4 regions of the Rahnella sp. P4_A8 genome follow, and region 2 is predicted to be linked to each of the others. Evidence: predicted binding sites of a transcription regulator. Region 2 holds the regulator's gene; each other region holds the start of a gene.

Region 1 (6,048 bases), on a different contig from region 2:
CGCTGGAAGAAACCATGGCCGCGCTGGATTTGATCGTGCGTCAGGGCAAAGCCCTGTACGTCGGTTTGTCGAATTATCCGGCAGAACGCGCCAAAAAAGCGTTTGAAATCCTGAAAGATCTTGGCACACCGTGCCTGATCCATCAGCCGAAATATTCCATGTTCGAGCGCTGGGTTGAGGCTGATCTGCTGGATACGCTGGCGGATAACGGCGTCGGGTCTATCGCCTTCTCACCGCTGGCAGGCGGCGTGCTGACTGACCGTTATCTGGCGGGCATTCCTGAAGATTCCCGCGCAGCCAGCGGCAGTAAGTTCCTGACAGCAGATCAGCTGACGGAAGAGAAGCTGGCAAAAGTGCGTAAGCTGAATGATATTGCGCAGGCACGCGGTCAGAAGCTGTCGCAGATGGCGCTGGCGTGGGTTCTGCGCGGCGACCGCGTGACGTCCGTCCTGATTGGTGCCAGTAAAACCAGCCAGATCGACGATGCCGTGGGCATGGTCTCTCACCGTCATTTCAGCACAGAAGAACTGGCGGCGATCGAAGGGATTTTAGTGTAAGCGATTACCCTGCGGTATAAAAAACGCGCCTTTATGGAGGATTCGTAAGTAAACCGTTAAGGCGCGTAAATCATTCAAAACAGGATTGTAAGCAATAGTACCGGTGCCCTCTTCCCCTTATAACTGTCAGCATAAATTATAAGGAATCTGGGGCCACTCATGTTAAAGCCGGTACTTTTTGCCACATTGTTCTTTACCCTGCTCCCTGCGGCGGTACCCACCGTGCAGGCCAGCAGCTTCAGCCTGAATACGCCGGGCCTTTCTATCAATATCGGTGATCGCGACAGGCGGGGTTATTACTGGGACGGCTATGACTGGCGTAACCCAGGCTGGTGGAATGGTTACCGTGGTCACCACTATGGTGCACGCAGCCCGCGCGGCTATTACTGGGATGGTTATCGCTGGCGCGATCATGGCTGGTGGAACGAACGCCATCCTCCACGTCGTCCGATGCCGCCACCGCGTTATCATCACAGCGACCACGGACGTCCGCATTATGATCACCGCCGCGGGCCGGATCGGGGTCGCGGCCATGATGATCGCCGGGGCGGGCATGGCGATCACCGCCATTAATCAACGGAATAAAACAAAAACGGGACAGCGCAAACTGTCCCGTTTTTTATTATCTGTCGCTGGCGAAGGCGTTATTTCAACATACCTGTCAGCAGATAAAGGTTAAGGCTGACGACGATCAGCACGATGACCCGCCCCGCCCACTGCACGGTTTTAGTATTCACCATCTCGCCCATCAGGCTGCGGTTACCGGTAAAAGCCAGCAACGGCAGCAATGCCAGCGCAATCCCGAAGCTCAGCAATACCTGGCTCATCACCAAAATACGTGTGGCATCTAATCCCATCAGGATCACAATAAAAGACGGCATCATGGTCACCGTACGGCGAACCCACAGCGGAATGTAGAATTTCACGAACCCTTGCATCACTACCTGTCCGGCCAGCGTGCCGACAACTGTAGAAGATAAACCGGCTGCCACCAGACTCAGACCGAAGGTGGTCGCGGCAGCGTGGCCGAGCAACGGTTGCAGCGTCAGATAGGCTTCATCCAGCTCACTGATCCCGCTGTGTCCGCTGAAATGGAATGCCGCCGCAGCCGTCGCCATCATCGCCAGATTCACAAAACCGGCGATGGTCATGGCAATACCGACATCCAGCTTGGTGGCTGAATAACGCTGCGCTTTGGACGCCTTGCCGCCCCGCTGAGTCAGCGAAGAGTGCAGATAAATGACATGCGGCATAATGGTCGCGCCGAGCACACCCGCGGCCAGATACACCGAATCAGCGGTTGGCAGTGCGGGGATTAACATGCCTTTGCCCAGCGCCAGCATGCTTGGCTGCGAGAAGAACAATTCAACAATATAAGCCGCAGCAACAAACAACAGTAAACCGGCGATCACCAGTTCCAGCGGCTTTTGCCCGCGTTTTTGCAGCCCAAGGATAATAAAGGTGGCAATCCCGGTAAGTACTGCGCCCTGTAACAGGGAAACCCCGAGAAGCAATTTGAAGCCTATGGCGGCGCCAATAAATTCGGCCAGATCGGTGGCCATTGCGATAATCTCCGCCTGCACCCAGTAAGCCCAGACGGCCGGACGCGGGAAACGATCGCGGATATGTTCGGCCAGGTTTTTGCCGGTCGCGATACCGAGTTTGGCAGACAACAACTGGATCAACATCGCCATGACGTTGGCCCATACCACCACCCACAGCAACTGATAGCCATAAGAAGCACCGGCCTGAATATTCGTCGCAAAGTTGCCCGGATCGATATAACCAATGGCGGCGATAAAGGCCGGTCCCATCAGTGAAAGCTTCATCTTTCTGGACGCGCGGCCTGCAGATTCGGCCCGGCTGTTCAGCATAGTTAGTTAACCCTTACAATTATTACGCTTACATCAATGATATCTAATTGATAATGATTATCAAGTGCATTTGGAATGATCTGAGTGATTACTCTGATAGGCAGCAGCAGTAAGCGAGAAGGTAATAACTGAGGGGGTGATTCGCTCACCCGGCTTCAGAAAGCCAGACGCAGCGCACTTTCCTAAAACAGACATTAACGGGCCAGATTCAGAACGCATTACGGCACATGATAAAACTAGCACAGGAATGCTAATTGTGCTTAGTTTTATTAACATCTTGATTTTTTGTGTGATGGGCCGCGATTTGTTGCAATTCGTGTCTGTAATTTCTATATTTGCAATCGACTTCACGTTTTAAATGTACGCGTTACATAAAATGACCGTCGAAATATAGCCTGCCTCTAATTTGGAGCACCCATGTCCCGAATATTGCACTTTGTATTAGCGTTGGCCGTTGTCGCTGCACTCGCTTTACTGGTGAGCCGTGACCGGAAAAATATCCGTTTACGCTTCATCGTTCAGCTGTTGGTCATCGAAGTCTTGTTAGCCTACTTCTTCCTGAATTCTTCTGTTGGTTTAGGTTTTGTGAAAGGCTTCTCAGACTTGTTTGAAAAATTATTAGGATTCGCTGCGGAAGGGACCGGCTTCGTATTTGGAGGCATGAGCGATAAAGGATTAGCGTTCTTCTTCTTGAAAGTCTTGTGTCCGATCGTGTTTATTTCTGCGTTGATCGGTATTTTACAACACATTCGTGTACTGCCTTTCGTCATCCGTATTATCGGTACGGTTCTGTCGAAAATTAATGGCATGGGAAAACTGGAATCTTTCAACGCCATCAGCTCCCTGATTTTGGGTCAGTCAGAAAACTTTATCGCGTATAAAGATATTCTGAGCAAAATGTCTGAAAAACGTATGTACACCATGGCTGCCACAGCAATGTCGACGGTTTCTATGTCGATTGTGGGTGCGTACATGACCATGCTGGAACCGCGCTTTGTTGTTGCTGCGCTGGTGCTCAACATGTTCAGTACCTTCATCGTACTGTCGTTGATCAACCCTTATAAGGTTGATTCAGAAGAAGACCTGCAAATCGGTAATACGCACCAGGGTCAGAGCTTCTTTGAAATGCTGGGTGAATACATCCTGGCAGGCTTCAAAGTGGCTATCATCGTTGCAGCCATGTTGATTGGTTTCATCGCACTGATTTCATGCCTGAATGCGTTGTTCGACGTGGTATTCGGTATCACCTTCCAGGGCGTGCTGGGTTATGTCTTCTATCCATTCGCGTGGATGATGGGCGTACCAAGTCACGAAGCCTTGCAGGTAGGCAGCATCATGGCAACCAAACTGGTTTCCAATGAATTCGTTGCGATGTTGGATCTGCAGAAAGTAGCAACCGAACTTTCACCACGCGGCGTGGGCATCCTGTCCGTGTTCCTGGTGTCTTTCGCAAACTTCTCTTCCATCGGTATCGTTGCCGGCGCTATCAAAGGCCTGAACGAACATCAGGGCAACGTGGTTTCACGCTTCGGCCTGAAACTGCTGTACGGCTCAACGCTGGTCAGCGTGTTGTCTGCTTCTATCGCGGGTCTGGTACTGGCGTAAGTAAGCAAATACAGAACGACGAGAAAGGCGCTCCGGCGCCTTTTTTTATGTCTGCGATTCAGCGCAGTAAAACAGGCAGGAGAAATGACAAAGCGCCAAAAGCAAAAAACCCGCCGAAGCGGGTTTCTTTAATATTTGGTGGAGATAAGCGGGATCGAACCGCTGACCTCTTGCATGCCATGCAAGCGCTCTCCCAGCTGAGCTATACCCCCACACGAGGTCGTACACATTTACTTTTTTGTTTCCCTGGGAAGGAAACAGCCAACTTACTCTGGAAAGGAAGTTGGTGGAGATAAGCGGGATCGAACCGCTGACCTCTTGCATGCCATGCAAGCGCTCTCCCAGCTGAGCTATACCCCCAATTCATGCCCGTAAAAACGGGTGAGCGGGGCGCATAATATGAAACGTCGCTACCCCTGTCAACGGCTAAATCCGTTTCTCAATTCAAGCGCTGAAAAAGCCGCCAAATCCCCCATTCCACAGGGAAAAATCCTCTGCCATCAGGGAAATTTTCAGACAGACGCTTTGTTTTACAATTTGTCCGCCAGCCCGCATTCTTCCTAGCTTTCTGATCTGCTTACGCATTTCCTTAACATCTATGTCCGAATGATTAATGAAATGTTAGCAGACTATGATAATCGCCTTGTTTTGAGATAAATCTCAGAATAGACTTCTCGCGCAATAATCATAACTTACACCATTCGAGCACTCCCATGTCCTTGTATTCACCTAAAGAAATCGCATCCATCGCCGTCACAGCGGGCGTTAATAAAAGCCGCGCCACCGTGTTGAATTTGTTAATTTTGGGCTTTCTGGCTGGCGCATTCATCGCCACCGGTTTCCTTCTGGATCTGCATGTAATAGGGACATTACCTGCATCCTGGGGTTCATTCAGTAACTTGCTTGGCGCTGCCGTCTTCCCGGTAGGCATCATTCTGACCGTGTTAGCAGGGGGAGAACTGCTGACCGGTAATATGATGACCTTACCTATCGCCTGGTTCGCGCGTCAGATCAGCCTTTACGCGGTGCTGCGTAACTGGTTCTGGGTCACTGTCGCTAACCTGCTGGGCAGCCTGGCAGTGGCCTATTTCTTCGGCCACGTTCTGGGGCTGACGGAAGGCGCTTTCCTGAGCAAAACGGTGGCAACCGCCACCGCGAAGGTCAACGCTGACTTCATGCATGCGTTCATTTCCGGTATCGGCTGTAACTGGCTGGTGTGTCTGGCAATCTGGCTGGCCTTCGCCAGCAAAGAAGTTGGCGGCAAAGTGATCGGCATGTGGTTCCCGGTTATGGCGTTCGTGGCCATCGGCTTCCAGCACGTGGTAGCAAATATGTTCATCGTGCCTGCGGCAATCTTTGCCGGTGCGCTGAGCTGGTCAGAATACCTGCCTAACTTCGTGGCCGTGTTCCTCGGTAACGCCGTAGGTGGTGCGGGCTTTGTTGGCCTGATGTATTTCCTGGCCTACCGCCCGACCATTGAAACACCGGCAACTGAACAACGTTAATTAAGACGTTTTTCACACCCGGGTTTTACGAAAAGAAAAAGCCAGCCGGTTTCCCGCGCTGGCTTTTTTATCGCTATTTAACCGCCATTACTGTGCTTGTGTTTCGCGCTCAGCAATAAAGGCTAACGCCATATCGATACGCGCCAGCACACGGCTCTGGCCGATAGCGTGAACGGTGACGTCAACACCCGGTGACTGGCCTGCGCCCGTTACCGCAACGCGCAGTGGCATCCCGACTTTACCCATTCCCACTTCCAGCTCATCCGCCGTGCCCTGAATCGCATGGTGAATGTTTTCAGCGGTCCAGTCAGTGATAGCAGCCAGTTTGGCGCGAACCACTTCCAGCGGCTGACGTGCAACCGGGCGTAAGTGTTTCTTCGCCGCATCGGCATCAAACTCTGCAAAATCCTCGTAGAAGTAACGGCAGGACTCCGCCATCTCTTTCAGCGTCTTGCAACGCTCGCCCAGCAGGGTCACGATTTCAAACAGCTGCGGACCGTTACGGGT
Region 2 (6,048 bases):
ACAGGCTGAAATCAGCCTGCAGTTTGAGCGTGAAGGTTACTTCTGTGCCGACAACCGCTACTCAAGTGCTGAACATCTGGTGTTTAACCGTACCGTTGGCCTGCGTGATACCTGGGAAAGCAAACCCGTCGCGTAAGCCCTCAGTATGAGGTAATAAAAACGCAGTTCAGGCTGCGTTTTTTTTCGCCTGTTATTCTTGTCAGAGATGCCTTTTGTTTTTCGTCGCGAATTAATGTATTTCCTATGCTTACTTTTAAAACGTTGTGCCACAGCCGTTCATATTGCTGAAACGTTTAAACTGTAAGATGATTTTGTTTAATCGTATGTTTTAATTATATATTATTATAGTCCATTGCTTTAATCCTTTCCTGCATACCTCTGTAATGCTTTTTCATCTTTATGTGCACTTTGTCATATTTCGATAATTAATGATTAATTACTCATTGATAATTCGCGTCGCGAAAAATACTCTTGATGTTGATTTAACCGGTTACGCCTCTGGCGACCGCTTTTTATACCCGTTTGGGTTTTGCTCGTTTTTTTAGTCAACATGAGGAATCTCTATGCACAAGCACCGTAACAGGGGCAGGGGATCGGCTTACCTGAAACCTGCCATGTATTCTCTCGCCGGCACCTTACTGGGTGGCGGAATGATGTTTTCACAAGGGACCAAAGCAGCCGGTTTTATTGATGATTCCACACTGACCGGCGGTGTGTACTACTGGCAGCGTGAACGTGACCGCAAGGACATGGATCCGGCGAGTGACCACTACAAAGACTATACAACCAACCTTTCGCATTCTACCGCTAACCTGAACCTCGATTTTTCTTCCGGCTATGCCTGGGACATGTTTGGTATTGATATCGCAGCCTTTACGGCGATTGAAATGGCCGAGAGCAGCGAGAGCGGCCATCCCAACGAAATCGCCTTTTCTAACAGCAACCGCGCCTACGACGAAGATTACTCCGGGGATAAAAGTGGGGTCAGTCTTTATAAGGCAGCCGGTAAATTCAAATATGGCGGATTCTGGGGGCACGCAGGGTATATTCAGCCTACCGGACAGACGCTGATCGCACCGCACTGGAGCTTTATGCCGGGTACGTATCGCGGTGCGGAAGCCGGTTATAAACACGATTTCGGTGACCCGGGTGAACTGAGTTTCTCCTATATGTGGGCTGATGAATATAAATCGCCGTGGCATCTGGAAATGGATGATTTCCGCCAGAATGACAAGAAAACCGGCGTTTCTTATATTCATTCGCTCGGTGCGAAATATGATTTTAAAAATGACTTCGTACTGGAAGGCGCATTTGGCCAGGCTGAAAGTTATGTCGATCAGTACTTTGCTAAGGCCTCGTACAAAATGGATCTGCTGGGCAATCCGCTGACCACCAGCTATCAGTTCTATGGTGCAGAAGACCGCATCAGTGACAAGAATGATCCGAACAGTCTGTATGACGGTCTGGCATGGTTGCAGGCACTGACCTTTGGCTATACCACCGGGCAGTTTAACTGGCGTCTGGAAGGGACGATGGTGAAAGCGGAAGGGAATCAGGGCTACTTCCTGCAGCGCATGACCCCGACTTATTCTTCCTCAAACGGCCGTCTTGATGTGTGGTGGGACAACCGCTCGGACTTCAACGCCAACGGTGAAAAAGCAGTATATGCCGGCGTGCTTTATGATCTGGCGAAATGGGACCTGCCGGGGTTCGCGGTCGGTGGTTCGTACGTCTATGCGTGGGATGCCAAACCGAGCACCAACGCCGCTTATGACCAGAGCCAGCGTCTGAAAGAAAGCGCATGGAGCCTGGATGCGCTGTACACCATTCAGGAAGGGCGCGCCAAAGGGACGTTGTTCAAACTGCATTACACCCAGTACGACAACCATTCGGACATACCGAGCTGGGGCGGCGGTTACGGCAACATTTTCCAGGATGAAAAAGACGTGAAATTCATCGTTATCGCTCCATTTACTATTTTCTGAGGTCGCTATGTCGATGAATAAATTACTGATGATCATGGTTTCGGCTGTTTTGCTGGCCGGTTGTGCACCCACCGCCGATCAGGCACAAATATCCCAAACGCGGGAAGATTACCGTGCCTGTATCAATACGTCAGAAGGCAATCCGGACAAACTGGCATCCTGCGAGGTGTTACTGAATAAACTGAAACAGGAAAAAGCCCACCAGCAATTTGCAGAACAGGAGACGGTGCGCGTGGTGGATTATCAGCGATGTCTGACGGCGCGTAAAACTGGCGACGGTCAGGCATATGCTGCTGATTGCGGGAAAATCTGGCAGGAAATAAAAACGAACAATTCACCTAAGCCGTGAATCTCAGCAGCGAAACATACCCCGGCTTGCCGGGGTTTTTTATGCCTGCTATCCGGGCTCAATCTGCGTCGATATCAGACATAAAAAAACCGCTTTTCAGCGGTTAATTTAGTCAAAGCCTGTGCAGATTACTGCGCAGGTTTATCGTTGTGCAAAGAGTCATCTTCGCGGCAATCGCCTGCTTCACAGTGGCCGTACAGATACAGGCTGTGGTTGGTGAGCTTGATACCGTGTTTCTTAGCAATCTCACGCTGACGACCTTCAATATATTCGTCACGGAATTCGATCACACGACCGCAATCCAGACAGATCAGGTGGTCGTGGTGATGTTGCTGGGTCAGTTCGAATACGGACTTGCCGCCTTCGAAGTTATGACGGGTGACAATACCGGCGTCGTCAAACTGGTTCAGAACGCGGTAAACCGTCGCCAGGCCAATTTCTTCACCCATATCAATCAGTTGCTTGTAAAGATCTTCCGCACTAACGTGATGACCTTCCGGCGCTTGCAGCACTTCCAGGATTTTGAGGCGCGGAAGCGTGACTTTTAAGCCGGCTTTCTTCAGTGCGGTGTTGTTGTCAGTCATGCGGATTCAGTCCTGTTACTATGTGCTAATCAAGTTGAGGCATGCAGCCTGTGGCATCGGCGGCACAAAATTATTCGTTTAGTCTCTTCGTTTAACGCAATGTGCCAATTCTCGTCAACGACAGCCTGTTAATAAAGATCACAAATTGCCGGTCACATTTGGAATGCAACGACTTGATCAATAGAAAAAACAGAGGAACTCAGTGTACCTTGATACGACCGAAAGTTACAATTTTGTAGCAGTTAAATTGTTAATTTCAGTAATAGTTTGGCCCTTCAATTGTAGAATAAATCCTCAGGGCCAACAGGGTTTTTAGCCAATAATTTCAGAAAGGCTAAGTTCTTCTGTGATCTGTTTCACCCAGGCATCAACACGTTCGCTGGTCAGTTCGGGCTGACGATCTTCGTCAATTGCCAGTCCTATGAAGTGCTTATCATCCGCCAGGCCTTTAGATGCTTCAAAGTGGTAACCTTCGGTAGGCCAATGTCCGACAATCACTGCGCCGCGTGGCTCAATGATATCGCGCACGGTGCCCAGCGCATCGCAGAAATATTCGGCGTAGTCTTCCTGGTCACCGCAACCAAACAGTGCCACCAGCTTACCTTCGAAATCTATCTCTTCCAGCGTTGGGAAAAAGTCGTCCCAGTCACACTGCGCTTCACCGTAATACCAGGTTGGAATGCCGATAAGCAAAATATCGAATTTTTCCAGATCCTCTTTGCTGCTCTTCGCAATGTCATGCACCTCTGCAACATCTTTACCCAATTGCTTCTGGATCATTTTTGCGATGTTTTCGGTGTTACCTGTATCGGATCCAAAGAAGATACCTACAACGGCCATAAGATTACCTAACCTCTTGTTCTCAATGAAGTGCTCTGCAACGCAGGCAATAATAATGCAGATGATAGCAAACTCGTGCGGCGGAGAATATGCTTCTGCTCGCCTTCTTAACTGGGAAATAAGTTTATCGGGCAATATTTTTAAGTGTTATCGCCTTTGTGTGCTTTCACCTGCGGCGAATTAACCTCAGGGTTAATGAGGTCAAAAGCAAGTTTGAGAAATAAGTCGTCACAATACTAAATTTCGAGAACATTCCGCCGATAGATGATTCGGGAGCAATCTCAACATAATAAAGAAATCGATGCCCGGAGAGGTGTTCAAACATGTCCTGGGGCACTTGCCTGCTGGTTACCTGTCTTGATTCTCCGCATCCCCGTCAATCCTCAGGCCAGAAACAGACATGTTTCGAGAGAGGCATATCGTGCAGTTTTTAAAAAATATCACCATCAGGGCCGCTTTATTAACCATTCTTGGCATCTTTTGCGTCATGTGGGCAGGTGTTTCCCTTTACACCGTCACCTCACTGGACACACTGACCCAAAATACCAAAAATAGTACCGAGCTGGTCAACAATATGGCGCTGATCAATAAAGGAAATGATCAGTATTTTCGTACCGTGACGCGCCTGAGCCGCGCCGTGGCACAGCTTCAGGCCGATCCGTCAAAAGGTCCGGAAATTTTTGATACCGCCAAACAATCACTCAGCGGGCTGACGCAGGCACTGGCCAGTTTTAAAGCGGCACCGCATCCGGGGCTGGAAGATTCCTCCGTGCAGGAATTGATCACCAGTTGGGAAAATCTGATCACGCAGGGCGTCACGCCATTGTTCGACGCAGCCCGCAGCAAAAATACGGAGTCCTATAACCAGCTAGCCAATTCCACCGTACCTGCACTGAGCCGCAGCTTTGGCTCATCGATGGAGAAAGTCAGCGGTCAGATCGCTGTCGATTTTGATGCGGCACAACGGCAATCCACCCATCTGACGTCATTTAGCAAAGTGATTCTGCTGACGGCATTTGGTATCGGGCTGGTGATTTTATTGCTGACTGACCGTTATCTGGTGATGGCGCTGGTGAAGCCGCTGGATAAAATCCGCGGTCACTTCGCGGTGATCGCCAGCGGCGATCTGACGTTTTATCTGGAAGAATTCGGTAAAAACTGCGCCGGTAAGCTGATTCCGTTGCTGAACGAGATGCAGTTGAGCCTGGTCAATACCGTTCAGACCATCCGCAACTGCACCAATCACATCTATCAGGGCGCGTCAGAAATTTCAGCCGGGAACAACGATTTGTCTTCCCGTACGGAAGAACAGGCGTCGGCGCTGGAAGAAACCGCTGCCAGCATGGAAGAACTGACGGCTACCGTTAAACACAATGCCGATAACGCGCATCACGCCAGCCAGCTGGTGATGGAGGCTTCCACCACCGCGCAGAAGGGCGGCAACATCGTGGCAGACGTGGTCAGCACCATGAAAGATATCTCCGGCAGCTCGAAGAAAATTGCTGAAATCACTTCTGTGATTAACAGCATCGCTTTCCAGACCAACATTCTGGCGCTGAATGCTGCCGTCGAAGCGGCACGTGCGGGCGAGCAGGGGCGCGGTTTTGCAGTGGTTGCCAGCGAAGTGCGCAATCTTGCACAACGCAGTGCGCAGGCGGCGAAAGAAATCGAGCAGCTCATCAGCGAATCGGTTTCCCGCGTCGACAGCGGTTCGAAATTGGTTGAAAACGCCGGTCAGACGATGAATGAAGTGGTGCGCTCAATTACGCATGTCACTGACATCATGGCGGAAATCGCCTCTGCATCCGATGAGCAAAGCAAAGGAATCAGTCAGGTGGCGGTTGCCGTCACAGAAATGGACAGCGTCACACAGCAGAACGCCGCGCTGGTAGAACAGGCGTCGCAGGCTGCAGTATCACTGGAAGAGCAGGCTTCATTGCTGAACAATGCCGTTGCTACGTTCAAACTTAAAGATAGCGTGACGAGCGTCGGTTCACGTCCGGGGAAGTCAATTTCCGCACCGTTATTGCGTCCGGATACCAGCATGCTTTCGGCGAAAAGTGCTGAAAACTGGGAAACGTTCTGAGCAGGAAGACGTGAATTAATATGGAATAAGTAAGAAAAAACAAACGGGTAGCCTGAGAGGGTTACCCGCTTTTCAATCAGCCTTCATGACCGTTAAGATGCGACAGCAGCATCTCTTCAATCAATTCGCTACGACTGATATTGCGTTCTTCTGCCAGCTTATTGAGCATATCAACAGCATCGGCATTCATTTTCAGCTCCACAC
Region 3 (6,048 bases), on a different contig from region 2:
AAACCGCGGCTGGCGACATACGCGATATCAGCATCGACCATCTGGCCCATCAGATATGAGTGTTCCCGCAGTTGCTCCCAGCAACGTTCATTAGAAACGGCGGTGCCAATCATGGCATCGGAATGGCCGATAATGTATTTGGTGCCTGCCTGAATCGAAATATCGATATCGAATTCCAGCGCTTTAAACAGAATGCCCGCCGCCCATGTGTTGTCGATCATGACGACGACGTCCGGATTCACGGCCCGCACGGCTTTCACCATCGCCGGAATGTCCGGGACTTCCAGGGTGATCGAACCCGGCGATTCCAGGAACACCACTCTGGTGTTGGGTTGCATCAGCGAGCCTAACCCCGCGCCGATATTGGCCGGAAAATAGGTGGTGGATACGCCGAGTTTTTTCAGCACTTTTTCGCAGAAATCCTGCGTCGGCTCGTAGGCTGAACCGGCCACCAGAATGTGGTCGCCGCTGCTGACAAATGAGAGTACGGCGTTACTGACTGCCGCCGCGCCACAAGGATACAGCGCGCAACCTGCGCCGCCTTCCAGCTCCACCATCGCTTCCTGGAATGAGAAATGCGTCAGGGTGCCACGACGACCGTAAAATAGTTCGCCGTTGGCGCGGTTAGCGGTGGCGTGTTTTTTATCTGCCACGGTTTCAAACACCAGCGATGAGGCGCGCTGGATCACGGCATTCACTGAACCCTGCGTGAATTTCTTGTCCCGTCCGGCGCTGACCAGCGCGGTTTCAATTTTCTTAGACGACATAATCCGTATTTCACCCTGTTTTATAGCGCGGTGCTCTCTGCATCCGCCGATATGTCATTAACTTAACATGATGAATTTCAGGGATCAGGCTTTTGGCGGGTGGATGAGAAAATTTCAGCAGCACGGCCAAAAAAAAAGCCCGTCGTCACGACGGGCAAGGGAGAAACGAGTTTTGGGCATCAGCCGGTATAAACGCCAAACAGTTTGGGCAGGAACAGCGAAATGGTCGGAATATAGGTCACCAGCATCAGCACCACGAACAGCACGCAGTAGAACGGCAGCATGGCTTTCACCACTTTTTCGATGCTCTGTTTACTCACCGCGCTGGCCACAAACAGCACCGAGCCGACCGGCGGGGTGATCAGGCCAATCCCCAGATTCACCAGCATGATCATGCCGAAATGCACCGGGTCGATGCCGAGCGATAACACCACCGGCAACAGCACCGGCGTCAGGATCAGGATGATCGGCGCCATGTCCATCAGTGTGCCGATCACCAGCAGCATGATGTTGATCCACATAAGGATCACGTACTTGTTGTCAGAGATCGAGGTGAAGAATTCGGTGATGCGCATCGGCAACTGCATGTAAGTCATGACTGCGCCAAAACTGGCGGCAAACCCTATCAGGATCATCACGATGCTGACGGTTTTCACCGTGCGATACATCAGTTTCGGTAGTTCGCTCCACTTGTAATCGCGGTAGATAAACATGGTGACGAAGAATGACCACAAACACGCGATCGCTGCGGATTCCGTCGCGGTAAATATTCCGCTGAGAATGCCGCCCATGATGATCACGATGGTCATCAGCCCCCACAGCGTGTCGATAAAAATCTTCAGCGCCTGGCGGAACGGCACGCGCTCACCTTTCGGGTAACCGCGTTTGTGAGCAAACACCACGCACATCACCATCAGCGTCAGGCTGAGCAGTAAACCGGGCAAAATACCGGCGATGAACAGCGCGGCAATCGACACCGTACCGCCGGTCGCCAGCGAGTAAATCACCGAGTTGTGGCTGGGTGGCGTCAGGATCGCCTGTACCGAGCCGCTGGCGGTGACCGCCGCCGCAAAGTCACGCGGATAGCCCTTTTTCTCCATTTCCGGGATCATCACCGAGCCGATTGAGGCGGTATCCGCCACGGAAGAACCGGAGATCGCGCCAAAAAAGGTTGAGGCCACAATGTTCACCAGCGACAGCCCGCCGCGGATAAACCCGACAAAGATGTAGGCAAAACTGACCAGCCTGCGGGCGATCCCTCCTTCGGCCATGATCGCGCCTGCCAGAATAAAGAACGGGATCGCCAGCAGTGAAAATTTGTTCACGCCGTTGGTCAGTTGGATCATCAGCGCTTCAAACGGCAGGTCAATCCACCAGGCTCCTGCCAGCGCGCTCAGCCCGACGGCGTAAGCGACCGGCACGCCAATCGCCAGCATCACTGCCAGCGTTAACAACAAGATTAATGCATCCATAACAGGCTCCGGTCAGGCGTCAGAATTGCCCAGCATCACCACAGGCCGCTGATGTTGCGGGCCGGCAATGATCTGCTCAATGATGAATAACAACGTCAGTGCAGAACCTATAGGTAGCGGCAGATAGGTCTGTCCGGCGGTCAGCAGCGGGAATTCCGCCACCGGCTGTTGCCAGAGTTCACTGCACAATTGCAGGCTGTACCAGAAAATAAACACGCTGATGGCCAGCATCATCAGGTCAGCCAGCAGGGCAGAAAATTTTTTCAGCGCAGGTGGCAGGCGGTCAGTGACCATCGCAACGACGATGTGTGAACCAGCGCGGTAACTGACAGCGGCTCCGATAAAGGTGAACGTCACCATGCACATAATCGCGATCGGCTCCGGCCACGACAGGGCGCTGTTCATCACGTAACGGGCAAAGATCCCAACCGGGATCACCGCCACCATCAGCAGCAACGCGATGCCCGCGATCCACATCGCGCAGCGGTAAAGAATGTCCATCAGGGTGTGATAACTCGAAACCATAAATCCCCCGGCGAAAGATCAGAAAGAAGCAGCCCGCAGGCTGCCGGTGTCAGGGTTTACTTCACGTCAGCGATTTGCTGCATCAGATCCTGATGGTCTTTGCCGAATTCATCGCGCACGGATTGCGTGGCTTTGACATACGTCGCGGGGTCAATCTCATAGAATTTCACGCCGCCCGCTTTCATCGTGGCGAGGGCTTTCTCGTTATAGGCTTTCCACAGTTCGCGCTGTTCGTCCTGTGCTTCTTTCGCCAGTTTGAGGATTAACTGCTGGTCTTCCGGTTTCAGTTTGTCCCATTTCACTTTTGAATACAGGAACAGCTCCGGGATGATGAAATGGCGGCTGTAGGTGTAGTTTTTCACTACCGGCAGGTAGTTATGGGCGACAAAGGTTGGCGGGTTGTTTTCGGTGCCGTCAATGACGCCGGTCTGCATGCCGCTGAACACTTCACTGACGCCCATCGCCACCGGATTGGCACCCATCGCTTTCAGCGTTGCCAGCGCAATCGGACTGCCCTGTACGCGGATTTTCATGCCGTGCAAATCTTCCGGTTTCACCACCGGTTTTTTGGTGATCAGGTTACGCGTCCCGCCATCCATCCAGCCGAGAAAAACCAGTCGCGAATTCGGATTGTTGGTGATTTTATCGCCGATTTCTTTACCGATCTGACCGTCGAGCACTTTGTGCATATGGTCTTCGTCGCGGAAAATATAGGGCAGGGTGAAGACATTAATTTCTGGCAAAATCGAAGCAACCGGCGTCATCGACACACGGATGATATCCAGCGCACCGAGCTGCGCCTGTTCAATTTCCTGCTTTTCATCTCCCAGCACGCCGCCCGGAAACGTTTTAATTTCGAGGCGTCCGTCTGTTTGCTTTTGCAGTTTTTCGCCCATGTGCTGGACGGCGACCACGTTGGGATAGCCTTGCGGATGCACGTCGGCGGCTTTCAGCGTTTGTGCTGACACGCCATGCGTAAATAAGAGGGTCGCGGAACTCAGGCAAAGGCTGAGAAGTGCTTTTTGCATTTTCATCAGTTTGTCTCCAGGGTACTCGGTAAGGGAAAGATAAATGTGAACAAGTATCGAACAGGACGGGCGCAGAGGCGTTGCCGGTTCATTTTGAAAAATGTCTGAATAAGCTTTTAAATGATAGGGATGCATGACGTGCCGGTGTGAGGTCTTCGCCAGTGAATGCACTTTATCCTATTTTTTGTTGTGCGGTATTTGAGCGTTATCACAAACTCGTAACAAATGTAAAAAGCTGTTGCTTAATATTTAAAACGTTGTTTTAACTTGAGTAATGAAGCTCAGATGATTGATTTACTGTGTGATTTTTTTTGAAAGTGTGACGGAGGTTAAATTGTTCAACCTTTGTACAAACAGGAAAAACCTTGTCATCTGTCAATGACACGTCGGGCGGCAGGCGGGACAATGTAAATAATAATGAGAACGACTATCAATTAGGCCTTTTTCTTTGATATCATTCGGCGTTATTCATTCCTTCTACACACTGATTCTGGCTGGAGGCGACGCGTGAAAACGGCTCGCAATAAGATGAAAGAGGCGACCTCATTACTGATGTCGTTAATGTTGGTTGCTGGTCTGAGCGGCAACGCGATGGCTGCACCTGCGACGCCGGCGGGACAAGCCGTCAATTCTGCAGCAACTCAACCTGCAACGGCTGACGCACCGGCGACCGGTGACGCAACGCCAGCTCCGGTGATGCAACCCGCGCCAGCAGAGACGGCACCCGTGATCCCAACCGATTTGTCTGTTATGGGCATGTACCATCACGCTGATGTGGTGGTGAAGACCGTCATGATCGGTCTGCTGCTGGCTTCTGTAGTCACCTGGGCATTGTTATTCAGCAAGGGTGCGGAAGTCTTCACGGGCAAACGCCGTATGCGCCGTGAATTTGATGCGTTGTCCTCCGTTCGTACGCTGGACGAAGCCGCCGAGCAGGCTGAAAGTTTCGCTGCCAGCAGCATCAGCGCGCAGATGATCCGCGATGCGCAGAACGAGCTGGAACTGTCTGCCGGATCGACTGACAACAACGGCATTAAAGAGCGTACCGGTTTTCGCCTTGAGCGCCGCGTCAGCGCCGCGGGTCGTTACATGGGCCGTGGCAACGGTATTCTGGCGACCATCGGAGCAATCTCTCCCTTCGTCGGCCTGTTCGGTACCGTATGGGGCATCATGAACAGCTTCATCGGTATCGCACAGACGCAGACTACCAATCTGGCGGTCGTCGCACCGGGTATCGCCGAAGCCTTACTGGCCACGGCTGTGGGTCTGGTTGCGGCTATCCCTGCGGTGGTCATCTACAATATTTTCGCCCGTACCATCACCTCTTACCGTCATCAGGTAGGCGATGTGGCGGCGCAGATTATCCTGTTACAGGGCCGTGATTTGGATCTGGCTGCCAGCGAAGGCAATGCGCCACGCGGTCAGACAGGTCAGTTACGCGTAGGGTAAGAACAGATTATGGCTATTCGGTTAAACGACGATATCGACGAAAGTGGTGAAATGCATGACATCAACGTCACGCCTTTTATCGACGTCATGCTGGTATTGCTGATCATCTTCATGGTGGCGGCACCGCTGGCCACCGTTGATGTGCGGGTGGATTTACCGGCTTCGACGGCAAAACAGCAGCCGCGTCCGGAGAAACCGATTTTCCTGTCGGTGAAAGCTGACAAGCAACTGTTCCTCGGCGACACGCCCGTGAACAGCGATAATATGACCGCGATGCTGGATCAGCGTACTCAGGGTAACAAGCAGAGTACGATTTTCTTCCGCGCGGACAAAAGTGTCGATTACGAAACGCTGATGAGCGTGATGGATAACTTGCGTAAAGCCGGTTACCTGAAAGTCGGGCTGGTGGGTGCAGAACAAACCGGTGCCGCTGCGGCGCAGTAAGTTGTGAATCAAATCAGACGCACAAAAAAGGCCAGCATTGCTGGCCTTTCGTTTATCCGCAAAACGGTAACTCAGGTTACCGGCGCCGGGTTAAACACCGCCAGCGCATTATGGATGCCCCAGGTGTCTGACCAGGTTTTCTTGCGACCGCTGGCGATGTCCAGAATGAAATGGAACAGTTCCCAGCCCACATCCTCGATGGTGGCATCACCGGTCGCAATTGTCCCGGCATTGATATCCATCAGATCGTGCCAGCGGTTTGCCAGCGTGGTACGTGTTGCCATTTTAATCACCGGCACGGCAAGCAGGCCGTATGGCGTACCGCGTCCGGTGGTGAATACCTGAACGGTAATACCGGAAGCC
Region 4 (6,048 bases), on a different contig from region 2:
GCCCAAAGTCAGGTTTCAGACACAACAAAGCCACCTTTGCAGGTGGCTTTGTTTATGCGGACAACATACTCAGAAGTGCGTATTCAGGCTCATGTAGAACGTGCGGCCCGGTTCGTTGTAGGTTGCCGCGTCTGCGCCGTACATATAGGCGCCGGTGGTGGCATTACCCACGGTCTGGGCATTACCCGCACGGAACTGGCGTTTGTCGAAGACGTTATCAATACCCGCCGTGACGCTGACATTTTTGGTCGCGGTGTAGGTGCCGCTCATGCCGACCACAGAATACGGGCTGACTTCATTCTTCTCACTGCCGGTGACGGCTTCACCTTTGTAGTTGTATTTCTTCGGCTTCTGACGGCCATACCAGGTCAGGGTAGATTGCAGAGAGAGATCTTCCGTCGCCTGCCAGCTCAGCGTGGAGTTGATGGTAAATTCCGGGATGATCGACAGATAATCGCCGGTCTCTTTGTTTTTACTTTCAATCATGTACGTGCCGTTGTTATTCCAGGAAACGGTGCTGCTGACCGGAATATTCAGCGTGCCCTCCAGCCCCTGAACCACGGCTTTCGGCACGTTTTCCCATTTATATACATCAGTTGTGCCGGTGGAGGACGTGCCGGTTGGCAGATAACCGGATTCGATTTTGTTGCGATAATCGTTGCGGAAATAGGTCACGCCCGCCTGATAACCGTTGCGGTGGAATTCCAGTCCGATCTCTTTGTTAACGCTGGTTTCCGCATCCAGATCTTTATTCCCCACCAGATAACAACCGCCGCCGCTGGCCGCACAACCCTGACCTTTACTGTACAGCACGTAGTTCGGGTTGGTCTGATACAGGCTCGGCGCTTTATAGGCGCGGGCGATACCCATTTTCAGGGTGAAATCGTCGCCCAGTTCCTGAGACAGGTTCAGCGACGGGCTCCAGTTATTGCCGACAATGGAGTGATGGTCGAAACGCAGACCCGGCACCAGCATGGTGCTGTCGGTCAGCTCAATATTATCTTCGGCAAACAGCGAGAAAATCTCTGCCTGAGAATAGGGGCTGCGGTTGGTGCTGTCGGTACCGGCAATCGCGCCGCCGAGCATAGCCTGCGTGTTGGAAGACGGATCTTTCATCTTCTGCTGGTTCCATTCCGTGCCGAACGTCGCGGTTTGCGGCACGCCCAGCTCAAACGGAATACTGACTTCGCTGTGCGCCAGAATGTCGCCCAGAGCGATGGTGTTGAAGTCTTCGTCAGAGAAGATGCCTTCGGTACCGCCCGCCAGCCCTTCATCCATGCGCGAGTTACGGGTTTTTTCGTACTGCACGTAGTTGTTGGTGGTCACACCGTTATCCCACGCGCCTTTGTAGGTCACCGAGTAGGACTGGCGGTAAATGCGGTTAGTCTCTTCACCGTACATGCTTTTCACCAAATCACTGGTGTTGGTGTTCTGCGTGTCGCCTGCGTACAGGTTGCCCTGACGGCTGTTGGACACTTCAAATTCCAGCGACTGCATACGGGCAAAATCCCAGTGCAACAGGGCGTCGATATTCTTATCGATCACGCCTTCGCGACCTGCCGGAACGGTGTCGGCATAGGTGCCGGTACGCTCAGACTGATGACCCTCGTTGATATATTGCGCGTCAGCCTGCGTTTTGCTGTAGCCACCGAACAGGCGGAAACTGAACTGATCGTTGAGCGGGCCGGAGAGGCTGAAATCGGTACGTTTGGTCGAGCCTTCGTCCTTATGTTGTGGTGCGTTCAGATAGGTATTCCAGGAACCGTGCCACTCCTGAGTGTCTTTTTTAGTGATGATGTTCACCACGCCACCCGCCGCGCCGTTACCGTAACGCGCCGCCGCCGGGCCGCGGATCACTTCGATGCGCTCGATCATATCGGGCGGAACCCAGCTTGTGTCGCCGCGGGTATCACGCTCACCGCGCCAGCCCTGACGCACTGAGTTGCGGCTGTTCACCGGCTTACCGTCGATCAGGATTAAGGTATTTTCCGGGCCCATACCCCGGATGTCGATCTGGCGGTTATTACCGCGCTGGCCGCTGGTAGAGTTGCCGGTCAGGTTTACGCCGGGCATGGTGCGGATAAGTTCGTTGATGTCGCGTGCCGGAGGGCGTTTTTGGATTTCATCAGAAGTGATGGTGGAAACGCCGGGAGCCTGAAGGTTTTGCTGTGCGGCGGTGACAACCAGTGTGTCGCTGGTGTCTTCCTGTGTTTCTGCGGTGTTCTGGCTGGCGTCTGTTGTGCGGGTTGTGGTGCTTTCTGCCGCGCTGACGGGCAAAGAAAGTGCTGATCCCAGCCCGATTAAGGTTGCCAGAGAATAGTGTGGTAGCCTGCTTTTCATAGTGGATTCTGCCCTGAAATCCATCCGTTCCTGCAAAACAGATTTAGTGAACAGGAGGATGGCCTGTTGTGTGTGTATTTTTATCGTCCCGTTTACGGGCGGTAACACACTATTGCAAATGCAAACAATTATCAATACGATTCCCATTCATAATTTGCAGGAAGCAGGTCAATTATTCTGCAAATTATGCCTTCTCTCACTGCCAAAAGACTGTAAAGCGTAAACATGATGAAATCGCAGTTTCCGGAAAAACCCACCGCGCAGGCGATGTTAGCAAGCTCTCAGGCGGGAAGTGCTGAATGGTGGAAAGACATTAAAGCGCAGGGCTCACCCTTGATCGAACGGCTGAATGATGACGTATGCAACGTGACGTTCTTCTGGCGGGATCCGCAGGGCAGTGAGGCGACATCGGATTTCCAGCGGGTGTGGATCAACATCAACGGCATCACCGATCACCATCAGTCTTTACCGCCGCAAAGTCTGCAAAGACTTGCGGGAACCGATGTCTGGTCGCTGAGTATTACGCTGCGCTCCGGCTGGCGCGGCAGCTACAGCCTGATCCCGCGCACCGGGCCCGGCAGAGAGTTCCCGCAGGATCCCGATGCCTATACCGCCATGCTGGCTGCGCGGGAATGGTGGAAAGATATGTTCGCCCATGCGATTTATGACCCGCTGAATCCGAATCAGCCGTGGCCGGGGGCGAAATCTCACGCGCTGTCGCCTTTGCATATGCCCGACGCATTGCCGCAGCCTGCCTGGCGGGAGTTTGATCTCCACGGTGCCGCGTTGCCACAGAAACCGGCAAAACTGCAAACCTATCAGTGGAACAGTGCGCGTCTGGGCAACCGGCGCAAGGTCTGGATCTACACCACCGGCGAAAGCCAGGATCCGGCATCGCGCCCGCTGGCGCTGTTGCTCGACGGCCAGTTCTGGGCGCAGCAGATGCCGGTCTGGCAGCCGCTGATGCAACTGACGCAGGAAGGCACATTGCCGCAGGCCGTCTACGTGCTGATTGATGTGATCGATACACAGACCCGCAGCCGCGAACTGACCTGTAATGCAGATTTCTGGCTGGCCGTTCAGGAGGAGTTATTGCCCGCCGTGGCGACGCTCGCACCGCACAGCAGCGATGCGAACAAAACAGTGGTGGCGGGGCAGAGCTTTGGCGGGCTGTCAGCGTTGTACGCCGGTTTGCACTGGCCGCAGCGCTTCGGTCTGGTACTCAGTCAGTCTGGTTCTTTCTGGTGGCCGCGACGTAATAAATCGCAGCAGGATGAAAATCCTGACGAGGCGGATTTGTTACTGCGTGCGGTGAGTAACGGGCTGGGGGCTGCCAGCCATCTGAAAATTTTCATGGAAGCGGGCAGCAATGAACGGCTGATTTATCAGGTGAATAATCAGATGGATGAGCTGCTGAGCCGCACCAAAAACAGCGTGCGTTATCGCGTGGTCGATGCCGGTCACGACGCGCTGAGCTGGCGCGGCGGATTAGCCGATGGCCTTCAATACCTGTGGAACGAAGAGCCATGGAGCACCGGAGATTCAACCGTTACCCAGCGGGATAATTAACGGTGTATGCGAAACCGGACAGTCGATAATGGCGCAGCGTAGCCCGAAAACCTGTTCGATCAGTGCCGGTGTGACGATGTCCACCGGTGCGCCCTCAGCCAGTATTTTTCCATCGCGCATGGCAATCAGATGCCCGGCGTAACGACATGCCTGATTCAGGTCGTGCAACACCACCACCAGCGTGCGGCCGTTTTCCTGATTCAGGCGACACATCAGTTCCATCAAATCAATCTGATGCGCGATATCCAGCCAGGTTGTCGGTTCATCCAGCAATAACAACGGCGTTTGTTGCGCCAGCACCATGGCTATCCACACCCGCTGGCGCTGTCCGCCGGAAAGTGAATTCACCGTGCTTTCCGCCAGTTCGAATACTCCCGTTGCGTGCATGGCGTCGTTCACCGCCAGCGTATCTTGCGCTGTCCAGCGGCTGAACAGGCTCTGATGCGGGTAACGCCCGCGGGCCACCAGATCCGCCACACTGATATCGCCCGGCGCCGTTGAACTTTGCGGCAGTAAACCCAGACGTTTCGCGACGTCTCTGGTGCCGTAATCACCGATCAGTTTGCCATCGAGAAATACCGTGCCGGATTGCGGCGGCATCAGGCGGCTGAGCGTGCGCAATAATGTGGATTTACCGCAGGCATTTGGCCCGATAATCACGGTGAGTTTTCCCTGAGGGATAGAGACGGAGAGTTCGCGGGCGACGATTTTTTTATCGTAGCCCAGCGTCAGATCTTTCGCGTACAAAGGGGAAGAGTGTTCAGTATTCATGAGCGTCGCGACTCCCGGATCAGCAACCCAATCAGATAAATGCCGCCCAGACTGACGGTCAGCACGCCCACGGGTAACTGATAGGGCGTGAACAGCCGTTGTGCAGTGACATCGGCGGCGAGCAACAGCAGCGCACCGGTCAGCGCCGCGAAAAATAAAGCGTGCTGCTGGCTGGCGCAAAGACGACGCGAAATTTGCGGTGACACCAGCGCAATAAAGGAAATTGGCCCGGCCAGCGCGGTGGCTGCGGCGGTCAACGCCACGCCCGCCAGCATCAGCAATAAACGTGAACGCGCCACCGGTACGCCCAGCGCACAGGCGGCATCATCGCCCATTTCGAGCAACCGCATCGGAGCGGATAAGCAACGCGCGAGCATGCAGGCGACGATAATCATCCCGGTCGCCGGCAGGCTTTTCTCCCATGTGATGCCATTGAGCGAACCAGCATTCCACAAGCCAGCCGTCAGCGCCGATTCCAGCGAGGCGTGAATAATCAGCCAGGTATTGACCGCAATCAGCAGCGCCCGTACGCCGATACCGACGATAATCAGGCGGAACGTTTCGATGCCCTGACGCCACGCCAGGGCGTATACCACCAGTGCGGTCACGACGCCGCCTGCCATCGCGCCGGGGAGAAGGTCGCCCGCAGCGCCATTGAACAACACGATAATCAGCAGAACGCCGGTATACGCGCCGGTGTTAAAACCGATAACGTCCGGACTTCCCAATGGATTGCGCAGCAGCGACTGAAAAATCGCGCCGCTGATGCCGAGTGCGGCACCGAGAATCATCGCCATCACCACGCGCGGCAGACGCCATTGCGTGACAATAATGCTCAGGTTTTTCGGCCCGTCGCCGAGCAGGGCGCTGACAACCTGCGACGGCGTCAGTGCCAGTGTTCCGCTACCCAGCGCGTAAACCGCCAGCAGGATCAGGCATAACACCAGTCCGCAGGCGGTCAGAAAGGGGCGCGACAGCAGCAAAGGTTTTTTCAGCGGGCGAGGTTCTGTAAGAGTCTGGCTCATGTTTAACCTCTGTGTAATCCACCGGGACGGCGTACCAGGAAAATAAGCACCGGCGCGCCGATAAAGGCGACCACTACGGAAACCCGCAATTCTCCGGTAACCAGAAAACGCCCGGCGATATCGGCTGCCAGCAACAGCGTCGGGGTTAACACCAGCGTCCACGGCAGCATCCAGCGCGGATCCGCACGACAGATCCAGCGCGCCATATGCGGCACCATCAGGCCGACAAAGGCGATGGGGCCGACAGCCGCTGTGGCGCTGCCGCACAACAACGTAATCGCCAGTAATCCCAGCAACTGCGTGGTCGCGATTTTGGTGCCGAGCGCCGTCGCCAGTTCGCTGC

Evidence for each region. Region 2 encodes Fur, which represses iron uptake genes when iron is present. Its sites were predicted from a motif close to ATAATAATGAGAACNACTATCAA; they were not measured.
Region 1: a site for Fur is predicted at 2,479-2,501, ahead of AC1DUO_RS02185 (Nramp family divalent metal transporter). Genes of this name have one in related genera too.
Region 3: a site for Fur is predicted at 4,204-4,226, ahead of exbB (tol-pal system-associated acyl-CoA thioesterase). Genes of this name have one in related genera too.
Region 4: a site for Fur is predicted at 2,453-2,475, ahead of fes (enterochelin esterase). Genes of this name have one in related genera too.

What each region holds. Positions count from the first base shown of each region.
Region 1 covers NZ_JBFUHK010000002.1:227,602-233,649, forward strand. The annotation lists gene mgrA (L-glyceraldehyde 3-phosphate reductase) at 1-557, shown strand, start outside; gene AC1DUO_RS02180 (DUF2502 domain-containing protein) at 717-1,130, shown strand; gene AC1DUO_RS02185 (Nramp family divalent metal transporter) at 1,202-2,431, opposite strand; gene AC1DUO_RS02190 (NupC/NupG family nucleoside CNT transporter) at 2,849-4,036, shown strand; tRNA gene AC1DUO_RS02195 (tRNA-Ala) at 4,173-4,248, opposite strand; tRNA gene AC1DUO_RS02200 (tRNA-Ala) at 4,321-4,396, opposite strand; gene AC1DUO_RS02205 (hypothetical protein) at 4,481-4,621, opposite strand; gene AC1DUO_RS02210 (formate/nitrite transporter family protein) at 4,750-5,541, shown strand; gene gltX (glutamate--tRNA ligase) at 5,629-6,048, opposite strand, start outside.
Region 2 covers NZ_JBFUHK010000019.1:54,567-60,614, reverse strand. The annotation lists gene glnS (glutamine--tRNA ligase) at 1-136, shown strand, start outside; gene chiP (chitoporin ChiP) at 615-1,985, shown strand; gene chiQ (ChiQ/YbfN family lipoprotein) at 1,999-2,334, shown strand; gene fur (ferric iron uptake transcriptional regulator) at 2,463-2,918, opposite strand; gene fldA (flavodoxin FldA) at 3,231-3,758, opposite strand; gene AC1DUO_RS12335 (methyl-accepting chemotaxis protein) at 4,180-5,844, shown strand; gene ybfE (LexA regulated protein) at 5,921-6,048, opposite strand, start outside.
Region 3 covers NZ_JBFUHK010000007.1:40,597-46,644, reverse strand. The annotation lists gene metC (cystathionine beta-lyase) at 1-767, opposite strand, end outside; gene AC1DUO_RS05840 (TRAP transporter large permease) at 947-2,239, opposite strand; gene AC1DUO_RS05835 (TRAP transporter small permease) at 2,252-2,764, opposite strand; gene AC1DUO_RS05830 (TRAP transporter substrate-binding protein) at 2,821-3,798, opposite strand; gene exbB (tol-pal system-associated acyl-CoA thioesterase) at 4,321-5,241, shown strand; gene exbD (TonB system transport protein ExbD) at 5,251-5,685, shown strand; gene garD (galactarate dehydratase) at 5,757-6,048, opposite strand, start outside.
Region 4 covers NZ_JBFUHK010000007.1:89,871-95,918, reverse strand. The annotation lists gene AC1DUO_RS06070 (TonB-dependent siderophore receptor) at 70-2,340, opposite strand; gene fes (enterochelin esterase) at 2,566-3,909, shown strand; gene AC1DUO_RS06060 (ATP-binding cassette domain-containing protein) at 3,883-4,680, opposite strand; gene fepG (iron-enterobactin ABC transporter permease) at 4,677-5,705, opposite strand; gene fepD (Fe(3+)-siderophore ABC transporter permease) at 5,708-6,048, opposite strand, start outside.